DNA from 3 places in the Colwellia sp. SU-HH01172 genome. Region 3 is predicted to be linked to each of the others. Evidence: predicted binding sites of a transcription regulator. Region 3 holds the regulator's gene; each other region holds the start of a gene.
The links. The regulator MetJ, encoded in region 3, represses methionine synthesis genes. The targets are predictions, from matches to a motif close to TAGACGTCTAGACGTCTA.
Positions count from the first base shown of each region.

Region 1: a site for MetJ is predicted at 1,271-1,288, ahead of metA (homoserine O-succinyltransferase MetA). Genes of this name have one in related genera too.
Region 2: a site for MetJ is predicted at 1,482-1,499, ahead of metK (methionine adenosyltransferase). Genes of this name have one in related genera too.

Region 1 is NZ_BAAJMB010000005.1:171,202-176,492, forward strand. Features, by position in the region: gene AC27JP_RS14370 (sodium/sugar symporter) at 1-1,137, shown strand, start outside; gene metA (homoserine O-succinyltransferase MetA) at 1,406-2,356, shown strand; gene metH (methionine synthase) at 2,391-5,291, shown strand, end outside.
Region 2 is NZ_BAAJMB010000003.1:435,553-440,843, forward strand. Features, by position in the region: gene AC27JP_RS11350 (MDR family MFS transporter) at 1-393, opposite strand, end outside; gene murI (glutamate racemase) at 572-1,417, shown strand; gene metK (methionine adenosyltransferase) at 1,594-2,781, shown strand; gene AC27JP_RS11365 (efflux RND transporter permease subunit) at 3,123-5,291, opposite strand, start outside.
Region 3 is NZ_BAAJMB010000006.1:54,121-59,411, forward strand. Features, by position in the region: gene metL (bifunctional aspartate kinase/homoserine dehydrogenase II) at 1-601, opposite strand, end outside; gene metB (cystathionine gamma-synthase) at 653-1,819, opposite strand; gene metJ (met regulon transcriptional regulator MetJ) at 2,051-2,383, shown strand; gene AC27JP_RS15380 (VOC family protein) at 2,464-2,874, opposite strand; gene ccoG (cytochrome c oxidase accessory protein CcoG) at 3,085-4,464, opposite strand; gene AC27JP_RS15390 (sigma-54 interaction domain-containing protein) at 4,660-5,291, opposite strand, start outside.

The sequences.
Region 1 (5,291 bases), on a different contig from region 3:
TGGTTAGGTGGTTTAGCTATTGAAACAGTTGCTGGTGTAGACTGGTGGTACGGCATGTTGTTTTTGGCCGCCTTCTCAATTGCTTATTCTCTTTATGGTGGCCTAAAAGCGGTAGCGTATACCGATATAATTCAAGTGGTACTGTTGATATTCGGTGGTTTATTGTTGAGCTATCTGGCTTTAGATGCTGTGTCTGAAGGGCAGGGGATGTTGGTTGGTTTTGGTAAGTTAACGACTGAACTCCCTGGTCATTTTGATATGATTTTGTCGCCTGATAACTCGCAATATACCAATTTACCGGGTATTTCTGTTTTGGTTGGTGGTATGTGGGTAATGAACATCTCATACTGGGGCTTTAATCAGTATATTATCCAACGGGCGCTAGCTGCTAAAAACATTCAAGAAGCGCAAAAAGGCATTGCCTTTGCCGCTTATTTGAAATTATTGATGCCAGTTATTGTTGTTCTACCAGGAATTGCGGCAGTGATTTTATACCCTAACCTTGCTGCGGCAGATCAAGCTTATCCATCGATGATGGAGTTGATGCCTGTTGGTATTAAAGGTTTAGTCTTTGCGGCATTAGTTGCGGCAATTGTTTCGTCGTTGGCGTCAATGACCAACAGCATTTCAACCATTTTTACCATGGATATTTACCGTCCAATTAAGCCTGATGCGAGCCAGCAACATTATGTTTGTGTGGGCCGTATTGCGACATTAGTGGCATTAATTATTGCCTTATTTATGGCTGAGCCATTATTAGGTAAATTTGATCAAGCGTTTCAGTATATTCAAGAATTTACCGGTGTATTTACCCCCGGTATTGTGGTGATTTTCTTAGTTGGTATGTTTTGGAAAAAAGCGACGTCAATGGGGGCGCTTGCCGCTGCGATTGGCTCGGCGGTATTCTCATTCGGCTTGAGAACCTTGTGGCCAGAATTACCCTTTATGGATCGGATGGGTTTAGTGTTCTTGCTATGCTTAAGTTTGATGGTGCTTATTTCACTTAATGATAAAAGTGAGAATAAAGACACTAGTGTTAACTTAGCCGATGTGAACTTTTCGACAGAGAAAAGCTTTAATATTGCCGCCCTTGGCGTTGTAGTTATTCTGACCTTTTTATACACCATTTGGTGGTAAAGCTTTAAATACTTATAGTTAGGTAAGTACATTATGGCCGTAAACCTTTAGGTTTGCGGCCTTTTTAGTTTCTTCCTTTATTCCTTCCGGTTCAGCAATACTTCCTAAAAATTATAGCTCATATTAAAATGTTTAGACGTCTATACGTTTAGAGGTTGACATATCTAGAAATCCAAGTCACATTATAGCCTAAGAAAAATTGTAATGAGTAAGGCTGTTTTACAGCGTTATTTTATACTTAATAAATATTCGGAATTAGGTTAGTGCTATGCCCATTAAGATCCCCAATGAATTGCCCGCTTTAACGGTATTAGACAACGAAAATATTTTCGTGATGTCTGAACGCCGCGCAGCAAATCAAGAAATACGTCCGATGGAAGTGGCTATTCTTAACCTGATGCCAAATAAAATTGAAACTGAAGTGCAAATTTTGCGGATGTTGGCGAATACGCCACTGCAAATAAATGTTGAATTTGTTCGTATTCATGCCAATGAGTCAAAAAATACCCCGCAGGCGCATTTAGATAATTTTTATCGTTTGTTTGATGATATTAAAGACAAACAATATGATGGCCTGATCATCACTGGTGCGCCTTTAGCATTGTTGGATTATCAGCAAGTAACCTTTTGGGATAAAATTTGCGAAGTATTTGACTGGGCAGAGAAAAATGTTACCTCTACCATGTTTTCCTGTTGGGCAGCGCATGCAGCTTTATACCACCATTACGGTTTGAAACGACACTTACGTGAGCAAAAGCTATCCGGGGTTTATCAACATCGTTGCTTAAAGCCAAAAGAGCAATTAACCCGAGGCTTTGACGAAAGCTTTAATGTGCCTCATTCTCGTTATGGCTATATTGATAAAGCTGATTATCAAACCTTAGATAATTTAGAAATACTGGCAGAGTCAAAAGATGCGGGCGTTTATCTTGTTGCCAGTAAAAATAAGCAACAAGTCTATTTAACTGGCCATCCTGAATACGATGCGTCAACGTTAAGCGAAGAGTATTTTCGAGATCTTGAGTCAGGAGCTAATCCTTCTCTGCCTGACAATTATTTCACCTGTGATGATCCAAACACAGAGGCCGCAAACACTTGGCGCAGTCATGGCAGTTTATTATTTACCAACTGGCTAAATTATTACGTTTATCAAATAACGCCGTATCAATTAGATGCAGACCATATTCAAGCAATTCATCCGGGAAAATCACGTGGCTAAGCAAGTAAACTCTCATTCTTTATCATCAGCAAAGGTGCTGAAATCGCCGTCTTACTCTTTGTTACAGGCTCAGCTAGAAAAGCGTATTCTAATTTTAGATGGTGCTATGGGCACTATGATCCAAGCGTATAAATTTGAAGAGCAAGACTATCGCGGCGAGCAATTTGCTGATTGGCATTGTGATGTCAAAGGTAATAATGACATGTTGGTGCTGACTCAGCCTGAGGTGATTAAAGCAATTCATCGCGAATACCTAGAAGCTGGCGCTGATATTCTTGAAACCAATACCTTTAATGCCACCACCATTGCTATGGCTGACTATGATATGGAAGCTCATAGTGCCGATATTAATTTCAAAGCAGCGCAACTAGCCCGTGAAGTTGCAGATGAATTCAATGCCCAAAACCCAGCAAAACCGCGCTTTGTTGCTGGTGTGTTAGGACCGACTAACCGCACGTGTTCAATATCGCCTGATGTTAATGATCCAGCATTTCGTAATGTCACCTTTGATGAATTGAAAGACGCATATATTGAGTCAACCAGCGCCTTAATTGACGGTGGTAGCGATATTATTTTAATCGAAACTATTTTTGATACCTTAAATGCCAAAGCCGCTATTTTCGCGGTTGAAACGGTATTTGAAACACGTGGTGAACGTTTGCCTGTGATGATCTCAGGTACTATTACTGACGCTTCGGGCAGAACCTTATCGGGGCAAACCACCGAAGCTTTCTATAACTCGCTACGTCATGCCAAGCCTATTTCCTTTGGTTTGAACTGTGCTTTAGGGCCAGTTGAGCTTAGGCAATATGTTGAAGAATTAAGCCGAATTTCAGATGTTGCTGTTTCTGCCCATCCAAATGCTGGTTTGCCTAATGCCTTTGGCGAGTACGACTTTACCGTTGAAGACATGGACAGGCATGTTGCCGAGTGGGCAAATGCCGGCTTTTTAAATATTATCGGTGGCTGTTGTGGTACTACGCCGGCGCATATTAAAGGTATGGCAGATGCCGTTGCTAATATAACCCCCCGTGAAATTAAACCAAGAGAAATCGTGTGTCGTTTATCTGGTTTAGAGGCGCTAACCATTAAAGACGATACCTTATTTGTTAATGTTGGTGAGCGTACTAATGTTACTGGCTCGGCTATTTTCAAGCGTTTAATTACCGAAGAAAACTATGACCAAGCTATAGCCGTTGCGCTGCAACAAGTTGAAAACGGAGCACAAATTATTGATATCAACATGGATGAAGGCATGTTGGATTCAAAAGCCGCGATGATCCGATTTTTGAATTTAATTGCTGGTGAGCCTGATATCGCGAAAGTACCGATCATGTTGGACTCGTCTAAATGGGATATTTTAGAAGAAGGCTTAAAGTGTATTCAGGGCAAGGGCGTTGTTAACTCGATAAGTTTGAAAGAGGGCGAAGACAACTTTCGTCAGCAAGCTGAGTTGTTACGTCGTTATGGCGCTGCGGTGATTGTTATGGCTTTTGATGAAACTGGCCAAGCTGATACCCGTGCCCGAAAATTTGAAATTTGTCAGCGTGCCTACCATATTCTGGTTGATGAAATAGGTTATCCGGCAGAAGATATTATTTTTGACCCGAATATTTTCGCCGTCGCTACCGGTATTGATGAGCACAATAATTATGCCGTAGACTTTATTGAAGCGGTAGCTGATATTAAGCAAAATTTACCGCACGCTATGATCTCTGGTGGCGTTTCTAATGTCTCATTTTCATTTCGCGGTAACAACCCTGTTCGTGAAGCAATTCACGCGGTGTTTTTATATCATGCAATAAAAAATGGCATGGATATGGGCATTGTAAATGCGGGTCAACTCGCCATTTACTCTGATATTCCTGAAAACCTGCGCTTAGCCGTTGAAGACGTTATTCAAAATTCGGATGATGGCGCAACTGAACGCTTACTTGATGTTGCTGAAGAGTATCGAGGGCAAGCGGGCAGTAAAAATAATAAAGCCGATTTAAGCTGGCGAGAACTGCCGATAAATAAGCGTTTAGAATATTCACTGGTAAAAGGCATTAATGAATTTATTGTTGAAGATACTGAAGCAGCAAGACTAGAAGCAACTCGACCACTCGATGTTATTGAAGGGCCATTAATGGATGGTATGAACGTAGTCGGTGATTTATTTGGCGCCGGTGAAATGTTCTTACCACAAGTGGTGAAATCAGCGCGGGTAATGAAACAAGCGGTTGCCCATTTAAATCCATTCATTGAAGCTGAAAAAACGGAAGTAAAATCTAACGGCAAAGTGTTGTTAGCAACGGTAAAAGGCGATGTACACGATATTGGTAAAAATATCGTTGGTGTAGTTTTACAGTGTAATAATTATGACATTATTGACTTAGGCGTGATGGTGTCGTGTGAAGATATATTACGGGTTGCCCGTGAAGAAAGCGTCGATATTATTGGCCTATCAGGTTTGATCACGCCATCTTTAGATGAAATGGTGCATGTTGCTAAGGAAATGACCCGACAAGAGTTTGATTTACCTTTGCTAATTGGTGGTGCAACAACTTCAAAAGCACACACTGCGGTAAAAATTGAACCACAATTTCAGCACCCAGTTGTTTATGTTCCTAATGCCTCGCGCTCGGTATCAGTTGTTAGTACCTTATTGTCTGAAGAACACAAAGCTGCTTTTGTCGAGCGCCAAAAAGCGGAATACGTGAAAGTTCGTGAACGTCACTATAAAAAAGGCCCGCGTTCAAGCTTAATTCCTTTAGCTGAGGCGAGAGCAAATGCAGTACCGATAAGCTTTGACAACTATACCCCTAAAGTACCGAATAAATTGGGTGTTACGGTGTTAGACAATATTGATTTAAATATTGTTCGCAATTACATCGATTGGACGCCATTTTTTATGACTTGGCAGTTATCAGGTAAGTATCCGTTAATATTGCGA
Region 2 (5,291 bases), on a different contig from region 3:
GTCACCTATTAATGCCGATGTTGGCGGCTCCCATAAAGCTTTCGCGATAGAGCACAAAGTGATCACCACAACATAGCCAGCCAATGTTTCAGCAATTGCCAACAAAGAAAATGAAACAACATAAAGGATACCACTGGCATACATCAATTTATGTCGGCCGATGCGATCAGATAAAGTTCCGCCAAGGAAGCCTATGAATACTGAAATAATTGCCGCTGCCGATAATATCAGGCCAACTTCTGTTGCAGAAATCCCAAAGCGTTGATAAAGAATAACGGCAAGGAAAGGCCAAACCATGTAGAAACTACCCCGCGTGATAAAAGCACCAAACAGCAAAATCCACATTAAAACTGGAAATTGTTTAATTCGTGCTAGCGACACATCACTTTGCATTCAGCGACTCCTGTTACTTGTAAATTATTTTGTCCCAGCTTACTATATAAACAAAATACTTTACAAATATTTTATCTGTGTTTGCCTTCTTATATTATTATTTGATAGACCTAGTTTGCTTGTTAATAATATACTTACCTTAGCTAACTTGTATCTAACCTCAATCTATAAAGACTTAATGCCGACACTTCGCAACACAACACCTGAAATGAGTAAACAAACTTTGCATCAAAGCAGTGATCAACGGCCAATAGGCATTTTTGATTCTGGCATTGGCGGCTTGTCAATTATGCAATGTATTAAGCAACAATTACCGAATGAGCATTTACTGTATGTTGCCGACACCTTAAATGCCCCTTATGGTGAAAAGTCAGCTGAGTTTATACAACAACGGGTTAATGAGATTGCCGAATGGTTTATGGCAAAAAATACTAAAGCTATCGTGGTTGCTTGTAATACCGCAACGGTAAATGCAATTGATCAACTTCGCCAAAGTATTAGTATTCCAGTTATCGGGGTTGAGCCGGCAATTAAACCCGCCGCAAGTGCCAGTCAAAACAAAAAAGTAGCGATATTAGTCACTAAAGCGACGGCTGAAAATCAGCGATTTAGAGCATTAGTAGCACAATATCGGAATAACAGTGATGTCTATATTCAACCTTGTCCTGGCTTAGTTGAATTAATTGAGCGTGACCAAAAAAACTCTATCGACTGCAAGCTTATGTTAAAAAGTTACTTACAGCCGCTTATCGAAAAGGGTGTCGACACTATAGTACTAGGCTGTACACATTACCCCTTGGTAAAAGAATTAATCAATGAGATATGCGGTAATAGCGTTGAAATAATGGAAACCGCTCTACCCGTTACTGAACAACTGCAAAGGCAGTTAACCTTATATCGACTGCTAAACAATACCGAATACCTTGGTTCTACTACCTTCTATAGTTCAAAGAACTGCCCAACACAGCAAGAGCTTTTTTCACATATTTGGCAACAAGCTCTTTCATTGCATAAATTCCCATAAAAACTCTCTTTGCCGTCAAGACCAGCAAAAATCAAGCTATTTGAGATCAATTTGACTCAGCTCAAAGACGTTTAGCCATCTAGGCGTAAAAAACTCTAGGCAACAGTTAACTAAACAGTTAGAATATCGCTATTAAAAACAGTAGTTGTTTTTCAGTTAATTTATATAGAGGGTTTATGTCTACACACCTTTTTACTTCTGAGTCAGTATCAGAAGGTCATCCGGATAAAATTGCCGATCAAATTTCTGATGCGGTATTAGATGCGATTATCGCAAAAGACAAGAACGCACGCGTTGCTTGTGAAACTATGGTAAAAACCGGCGTTGCCATTATTTCAGGTGAGGTTTCAACTTCTGCATGGGTTGATTTAGAGAAACTAACACGTAACGTTATTAGTGAAATTGGCTACACCTCATCTGATGTCGGTTTTGACGGTGAAACTTGTGGCATTATGAACTTAATTGGCCAACAATCACCTGAAATTGCTCAAGGTGTTGACCGCACTAGCCCTGAAGAGCAAGGCGCTGGTGACCAAGGGTTGATGTTTGGTTACGCCACTAACGAAACTGCAACCTTAATGCCGGCACCTTTATACTACTCTCATCGTTTAGTTGAGCGTCAAGCTGAAGCGCGCAAATCTGGTGTTTTACCTTGGTTGCGTCCTGACGCTAAATCTCAAGTGACTTTTATCTACGAAGATAATAAACCTGTCGCTATTGATACCGTGGTACTTTCAACTCAGCATAATCCAGATATCAAACAAGAAGACTTGGTGAATGCGGTAATGGAAAACATTATCAAGCATGTGTTACCAGAAGAGTTATTAACACCTGACACTAAATATCACATTAACCCAACAGGTCGCTTTGTTATTGGTGGTCCAGTGGGTGATTGTGGCTTAACAGGTCGTAAAATTATTGTTGATACTTATGGCGGTATGGCGCGTCATGGTGGTGGTGCATTCTCAGGTAAAGATCCATCAAAGGTTGACCGCAGTGCCGCATACGCGGGCCGTTATGTTGCGAAAAACATTGTTGCAGCAGGCTTAGCTGACCGTTGTGAAATTCAGGTTTCTTACGCTATTGGTGTTGCTGAGCCAACTTCAATTTCGGTTGATACCTTTGGCACCGGTAAAGTCTCTGAACAACGTTTAGTTGAGCTGGTGCGTGAGCATTTCGACCTACGCCCATACGGCATCACTAAAATGTTAGATCTGCTTCACCCTATGTATCGTCAAACGGCGGCCTATGGTCATTTTGGTCGCGAACCTTTTGAAATGACAGTTGGTGATGACACTTTCACTGCCTTTAGCTGGGAAAAAACAGATAAAGCAGAAGCACTGCGTTTGTCAGCTGGTATTTAGTAATTTAACTATTGTTAGCGAAAAGCCGTTGCCTTATAAAAGCAGCGGTTTTTTTATACCTAATTTAAATAGTCATATTCAAAGCGATAAACCTCACTCTGTCACATAACTATTTCAAAGTATTATCAACATTTAATCGACAGTAGTGGTATTTATGTCGAGTTCAAGGCGTTTAAGTGTGCGCAATAACGCGTTATTGGCAACTTAAACAACGTAGCAAAAGGCTTTAATTGCGCTGCTGTAGCATTTCGCTTATCCCGAGCTCAGGTTAGCTAGTGAGTTTTCGCTGAGAACATAAAAAAGCCTCCATATAGGAGGCTTTTTTAATAAGTGACTATACCTTAACTAACACTCTGTTCTTCAACTACCGCATCACCTTTAATGTACTCACGCATACGCTGAATTATCATATAAAAGTAAGGGACCAGCAAAGTACCAAATATAGTTGCGGCAATCATACCGGCTAATACCGTTAAACCTAGTGAAACACGACTTCCAGCGCCAGCACCAGAGGCAAACACTAACGGTAAAACACCAAGAACAAATGACAATGCCGTCATCAATACCGCACGAAAACGTAAGCGGGCAGCATTTAATGCCGCATCAAATATACTATGGCCTGCAGCACGTTGCTCCATAGCAAACTCCACTATTAATATGGCGGTTTTCGTTGATAAGCCGATCAAGAGTATTAAGCCCACTTGAGCATAAATATTATTTGCCATACCAACCGTATACAGCGCTAACATAGCACCAAATAATGCCAATGGCACCGCGGCAATAACTGAAAATGGAATAGTCCAACTTTCATATTGCGCCACCAAAAATAAGTAGACAAAAATAATCGCTAAACCAAATAAGATTGGCGCTAAATTACCCGCTTCAATTTCTTGTTTAGATTGCCCTGACCACTCAAACACATAACCTTGCGGTAGTTTAGCTGCTAACTCTTCCATCGCGGCAATGGCTTGACCTGAAGAATATCCTGGCGCCGATTGGCCACTAATAGCGGCACTTCGATACAAGTTAAAGTGGGTAATACTTGTTGGCCCAAGAATCGGCTCAAGTTTCGCTAAGGTCGTTAATGCCACCATTTCACCTGCACTATTTTTGACATAATAATGACGTAGGTCTGATGGGTCTTTACGAAACTCAGCTTCAGCTTGTAACGTTACTTTATAGGTACGACCAAATTGACTAAAGTCATTAACATACATAGAGCCAAGTTGAGCTTGCAGGGTAACAAAAATATCTGATAACGCTACCCCTTGTGCTTTCGCTTTATTGCGGTCAACTTCTAAAAAGTATTGCGGTACATTAGCGCGATAAGTACTAAATACACGACTTAGTTCAGGGCGATGATTGGCTTCATAAATTAAACCATTCATCACTTGCGCTAAATTAGCTGGACTGCGACCTTCACTATCTTGTAGTTTAAATTCAAAACCCGAACTATTACCTAAACCAGGGATCGGTGGTGGGTTAAATATCATAATTTGCGCATCAGGCATCGCCCACAACTGCCCCATTAAGCGGCCAATAACAGCACCTAATTTTAATTCTGGTGTTGTACGCTCTTCCCAGTCTTTCAGCATAATAATACCTAAAGCATTGTTGGAGCCTGAGCCACCAATTAATGAAGAACCAGAGACCATAATTACGTCAGTAACTGCAGGGTCTTGCTTAATAATTGGCGTAATTTTCGCAAGTAAAGCTTCGGTTCTATTGCTCGAGGCCGCATCAGGTAGTTGCACATCTAAAAACACATAGCCTTGATCTTCAGCGGGAACAAATGCCGTAGGAACTTCAGCCGTTAACCAAGCTGTTGCGCCAAACATAATTAATACCAGTACACCTACGCGTGCGGCTCGTTTTAGTAAGAAATTCACCCCTGATGTATATGAAACTGTTGTGCGACTAATTAAACGCTCAAAAGGTGCTAACCATGTCACAGGTTTCATTTTCTCAGCACTTAATAGTACCGAACATAATGCAGGACTTAAGGTTAAGGCGTTAACCGACGAAATTAATACCGCAAAGGATATCGTTACTGAGAATTGTTTGTATAGTTCTCCGGTTATTCCCGGCATAAACGCCACAGGAACAAACACAGCTAATAGTACTAGTGTTGTCGCGATAATTGGCCCAGAAACTTGTTCCATGGCTTTTGAAACCGCTTCTTTAATTGGCAAGCCTTCTTCTTTCAAGATCCGCTCAACATTTTCAATAACTATAATGGCATCATCCACGACAATACCAATGGCTAAAACTAAACCAAATAATGTAATGGTATTAATTGAATAGCCCATCAATTGCATGAAGGCAAACGTACCAATTAAAGAAACCGGAATGGCAATAGAAGGAATAATGGTCGCGCGCCAATTCTGTAAAAACAAAAACACTACGAGAATAACTAAACCAACCGCCTGATAAAGCGTTACTTTAACTTCATCAATAGAACGAACAATAAACTCAGTGGTGTCATATGGAATAGCGTACTCTAGGCCATC
Region 3 (5,291 bases):
TGGCAAGATAATCAATGGCACAAGTTTTCTCATTGCTTAGTAATAAAAAATCTCTCGCATCTAGCATATAGCTAGGACAAACGCTTTCGTTTAATACCGCTGATAATAACCGTGCTGACCAAACCTCACCTAATGCCAGCAAATCGTTTTGATGCTTGCTAGGATTGCTTAGTAAATGCGCTGAGATATTGGCAATATCGTCGTTCAGTAATGCTTTTAGCCTTGCCGCACTACTTGCATTGAGTAATTCTTCAATCAGTGCCACTTGCGAATCACTCAGTGCGACAATCGCATCAGCTAATGTTTCGGGTAGTAGTTCAACCACTAAATCGGTTTGATTTCCTAAAGGCTCTGCTTGTTTAAGCTCATAATGTTCTAGTGCCAATTGATAAATAGCAAATAATGCATCTGTTGTATCGCCGTTAGCAGAAACGACAATAACGTCATTGAGTTGGCAATGCTGACGAATAATATCAGCGACACGCTCAATACACCCCGTGGTTGCTAAACTACTGCCACCAAATTTATGTACATTACAAGCAGCTTTAGCCAACTGGTTTTTTGTGGAAGTAAGCTCCACAGCTGAATTTACGTCTGTCATTTTATTTCCAAGCACATGCGCATGTTTATCTAATTAAAAATTATCTTGAGACTATTTCGGTTGTATTTGACTAGCGGTAAGTGCCTGCGCTAAATCTGCTAAGATGTCGTCTATATCTTCAATCCCAACTGAAAGGCGCACTAAAGACTGAGTAATACCTGCGGCAAGTTGCGCTTCAATTTCCATGCCTGCATGAGTCATGGTTGATGGATGGCTGATCAAACTTTCTACACCACCTAATGATTGCGCTAAGGTAAAAAATTCAAGTTTATCAAACAGCACCTTTACTGCTTCAACACCGCCTTTAAGTTCAAAGCTCATCATGGCGCCAAAGTCATGCTGCTGTTTTTTCGCTAAGTCATGCTGCGGATGATCAACTAGCCCAGGGAAATACACTTTTTCCACCGCCGGATGTTGTTGTAAAAATTCAGCAACGGCGTTAGCGTTAATTTGGTGCTGCTTCATACGTATCGGTAAAGTTTTTAAACCGCGCAATGCTAAAAAGCTATCAAATGCTGAACCGGTAATACCGATACAATTCGCCCACCAAGCAAGCTCTTCACCTAAGGCTTGCTCTTTGGTCACTAATACTCCGCCGACAACATCACTATGACCGTTAATATATTTAGTGGTTGAGTGAAAGACAATATCAGCACCTAATAACAAAGGTTGCTGCAATGCTGGCGATAAAAAGGTGTTATCAACAGCAACCAAGGCGCCAGCTTGATGAGCTTGTTGAGTAATATCTTCCATATCCACCAAACGCAGTAACGGGTTACTTGGCGTTTCAATTAGCACTAGTTTAGGTTTTGTTGCTAAGGCCTGTGTTAATGCCGCTTGATCATTTTGATCAACAACAATTAACTTAAACTGCCCACGCTTGGCAAGGTGGGTAAACAATCGAAAACTGCCGCCGTAACAATCATGAGGAATAACCACAGTATCATCGGTATTTAGCAACTGACAAATCAGATGTACGGCTGACATCCCCGTGCTAGTAACAATACCTAGCGCCCCTTGCTCTAAATCAGCAATAGCCTGAGCGAACGTAGCACGAGTAGGGTTACCCGTACGTGAATAATCAAACTGACGCTTTTCATTAAAACCTTTCAGTGCATAGGTGCTAGAAAGGTGAATTGCAGGAATAACCGCACCATGATGTTGGTCACTATTAATACCTGCACGAACCGCAGTTGTGGCAATTTTTTTCTCGCTCATGTGTGCTCCAGTATAGACACTTTTCTATATAGATGTTTGGACGTCTATAAATCTAAACGGTTTAAAGCGTGCGGTCAAGCACTTTAGACATCTAACCTTCTACACATTCGTTATTGACTCACGCCTCACAACCAGTAAAATTAGCCGTCAAGAATAAACTTATAACTTACTGGTATACCAGATAAGCTAATTATAGGTTTTTCATAATCATTTAAGCATAGAGGAATATTCATGGCAGAGTGGAATGGCGAGTATATTAACCCTTACGCCGAACACGGGAAAAAAAGTGAACAAGTAAAAAAGATCACCGTGTCTATCCCTTTACGTGTGTTGAAAGTGCTAACCGATGAAAGAACACGTCGTCAGGTAAATAACTTACGTCATGCAACCAACAGCGAACTATTATGTGAAGCATTTTTACATGCTTTTACTGGCCAACCTTTGCCAGACGATGGTGACTTAGCAAAAGACAATACACAGAAACTACCGGCCAGTGTTCGTAAAGCTTTAGAAGCACAAGGTGTGACTGACTTTAGTGAATACGAAACGGAAGTAGAAGATTAAAGCGGAACGAGTATCCAAGAGATTAAAAAAAGGCGCTTTAAGCGCCTTTTTTGTTATTTAATATTTATACTTTCAATTTACTAATTTGCATTATTTAACTGTAATAAATCCCATTTAGTGCCATATAAATCTTTAAAAACTACCACAGTGCCGTACTCTTCGACGCGCGGCTCTTCGTTAAATTCAACGCCTTGAGCCTTCATGTGTTGGTAGTCGCGCCAAAAGTCATTGGTTTGTAGAAAGAGAAAGACTCGTCCGCCGGCTTGGTTGCCAATAGATTTTTTTTGCTGATCATCACTGGCTTGCGCTAGCAACAAATTTGTGCCGTTTGAATTTGGTGGGGCGATTTGCACCCAGCGCTTGCCAGCACCTAAATCGCTATCTTCAATAAGCTGAAAGTTTAGTTTTTTGGTATAGAACTCAATAGCGTCATCATAGTTTTCAACAACTAAGGCGATATTCGATATTCTTTGTGTAATCGGAGATGTCATACTAATTTCACTTTTACGTCATGGCAGGCAAGTAGAGTTATTTTACCGTATTTTAACACTAACAATAAGTAAGGATAACTGATTTATCGAGGTGATTGATACTGTGCACGCCAATGTGATTTACTGCAGCTGTATTGCAGGCCTTAGCTTTTTCCAAAAAAAAGGCGCCCCATCGACGCCTTGGTTAAATAACCCAATCTACACACCAAATTAGTTTGAGAAAAATTTCGTCTCCGTTACTGCTTTTACTTCCGGCTTATCGCTAACACTGACTTCCAGCGACACTTCACTAACTCGGCCTTTAATACCATCAGCTGCCATAGTTAAATGTACTGGCACATTGGCAATTTCTCCTGCTTTAATCAATATGTTTTTATCTGCACTTAAGCTAACACTACTGTTTAGAACATTGACATTAAAGTGGCGATCTATTTGTGACTTATTAGTAATTTTCAATAAATAGCTATTCGTAACATTATCCTCAAAATCAAGTTGATAAAGTGCCGCTCTGTCTCTAAGCACTGAAAACTCAATTGGCACCCGAACCTGAATGGTATAGGCCATAAAACACATAGCTAATATCGATAAAACACCGTAACCAATTATTTTTGGTCGTAATAACTTTGCTTTTTTACCCAGTAAGGCGTTTTCACTGGTGTAGCTAATTAATCCTTTAGCATAATTGAACTGGGTCATGGTTTGATCACAGGCATCAGCACAAGCACCACAATTTATGCACTCATATTGCAGGCCATTACGAATATCAATACCAACTGGGCAAACTTCCACACAAAGATTACAGTCAACACAGTCTCCTAGCCCTAGCTCTTTAGGATCTTGTTTGCGCTTACGGCGACCACGATTTTCTCCACGTAGTTTGTCATAGGCAACCAATAAGGTATTTTTATCGAACATCGCAGATTGAAAACGTGAGTATGGACACATATATATGCACATTTTTTCACGCAACCAGCCAGCATTACCGTAAGTGCATACAGCAAAAAAAAGCACCCAAAACGTTGTTAAACTATCCCAATTAAATTGAATTAAATCGAGATACAGTTCGCGTGTCGGCAAGAAGTAGCTCATAAAGGTGGTGGCGGTTAAAAAAGCCATTAAGCCCCAAACCAAATGCTTAGCTGATTTTCTCGTAATGGTATCTAGCGTTTTAGGTTGCTTATCGCGCTTAATTCGTTGATTACGACTTCCTTCAAGCCACTCTTCAACCCAAATAAAACTGAAGGTCCACACCGTTTGTGGACAAACGTAGCCACACCAAATTCTTCCTAGCCAAGTGGTAACAAAAAACAGTAAGTAACAACTCACTATCAACAGACCCGCTAACAAAGTGAAGTCTTGTGGAAAAAAGGTTTGTGAAAAAATATGAAATTGCTGTTTACCAATATCGAGTAACACAGCTTGATTACCCTGATAATTAATCCAAGGCAACAAAATAAATATCATGACAAATATAATGCCGGTAAGTTTTCTAATTTTTTGATAGCGCCCTTTTTGCTTACGAACATAAACGGGGGACTCAGACTTGTACGGCTTAATGATCAAATCTTCGGCTTTATAATCAAACTTCATGGTTTACTACTAATACGAACAACAGGATACTCGCTATTAGCAAAATAAACGCCAACTATAAAATAAAAGTTAACGTATTGTTTTAATTAAATAAAAGCATAATTCACTTACAATTCCAAGCCTCAAAAGCCACGATATAACGCGCATCCACGATATATCGTGCCATCAATAATAATTAACTGTGTATTACCGGGTCTAATTTGGTCTAATGATTTTTAACTTTTTCATCCGAGACCGTAACGTGCTTTCAGGTAAAGCGAGTAGTTTTGCTGCCCCCATTTCTCCACCGATACGCCATTTGCAAGCTTTAAGTACACTGCTAATATGCTTTTTCTCTGCTTGTGCCAAGGTGTCAAACTCAACTAATTCAGGTGCTTTTACTGAGCTTTTAAAATTAAAATTTAGAATGTCTGATTTTGCCAAGATCATTTCTCGTTCTAATAAGTTCTGCAGCTCTCGTATATTGCCCGGCCATTGATACTGCATTAATTTAGCTAAACTGCGATTACTTATCGCAGTAATGCTCTTTCCTAGTTTTTTATTCAACGAGCTTATTATAGCTTGTGACAGTAATGGAATATCTTCTTGTCGATCTCTTAACGGCGGCACAGTTACGGGGAAAACATTCAGCCGATAGAATAAATCAATCCTAAAATCTCCATTAGCCACCATAGCAGACAAATCTCTATTGGTTGCCGCAATAACACGAATATCAATGGCCAGTGTTTCACTGCCACCTACACGCTCAAACTCTTGCTCCTGTAGTACCCGTAATAATTTCCCCTGTGCTTCCATGGATAACTCGCCGATTTCATCGAGAAAAAGCG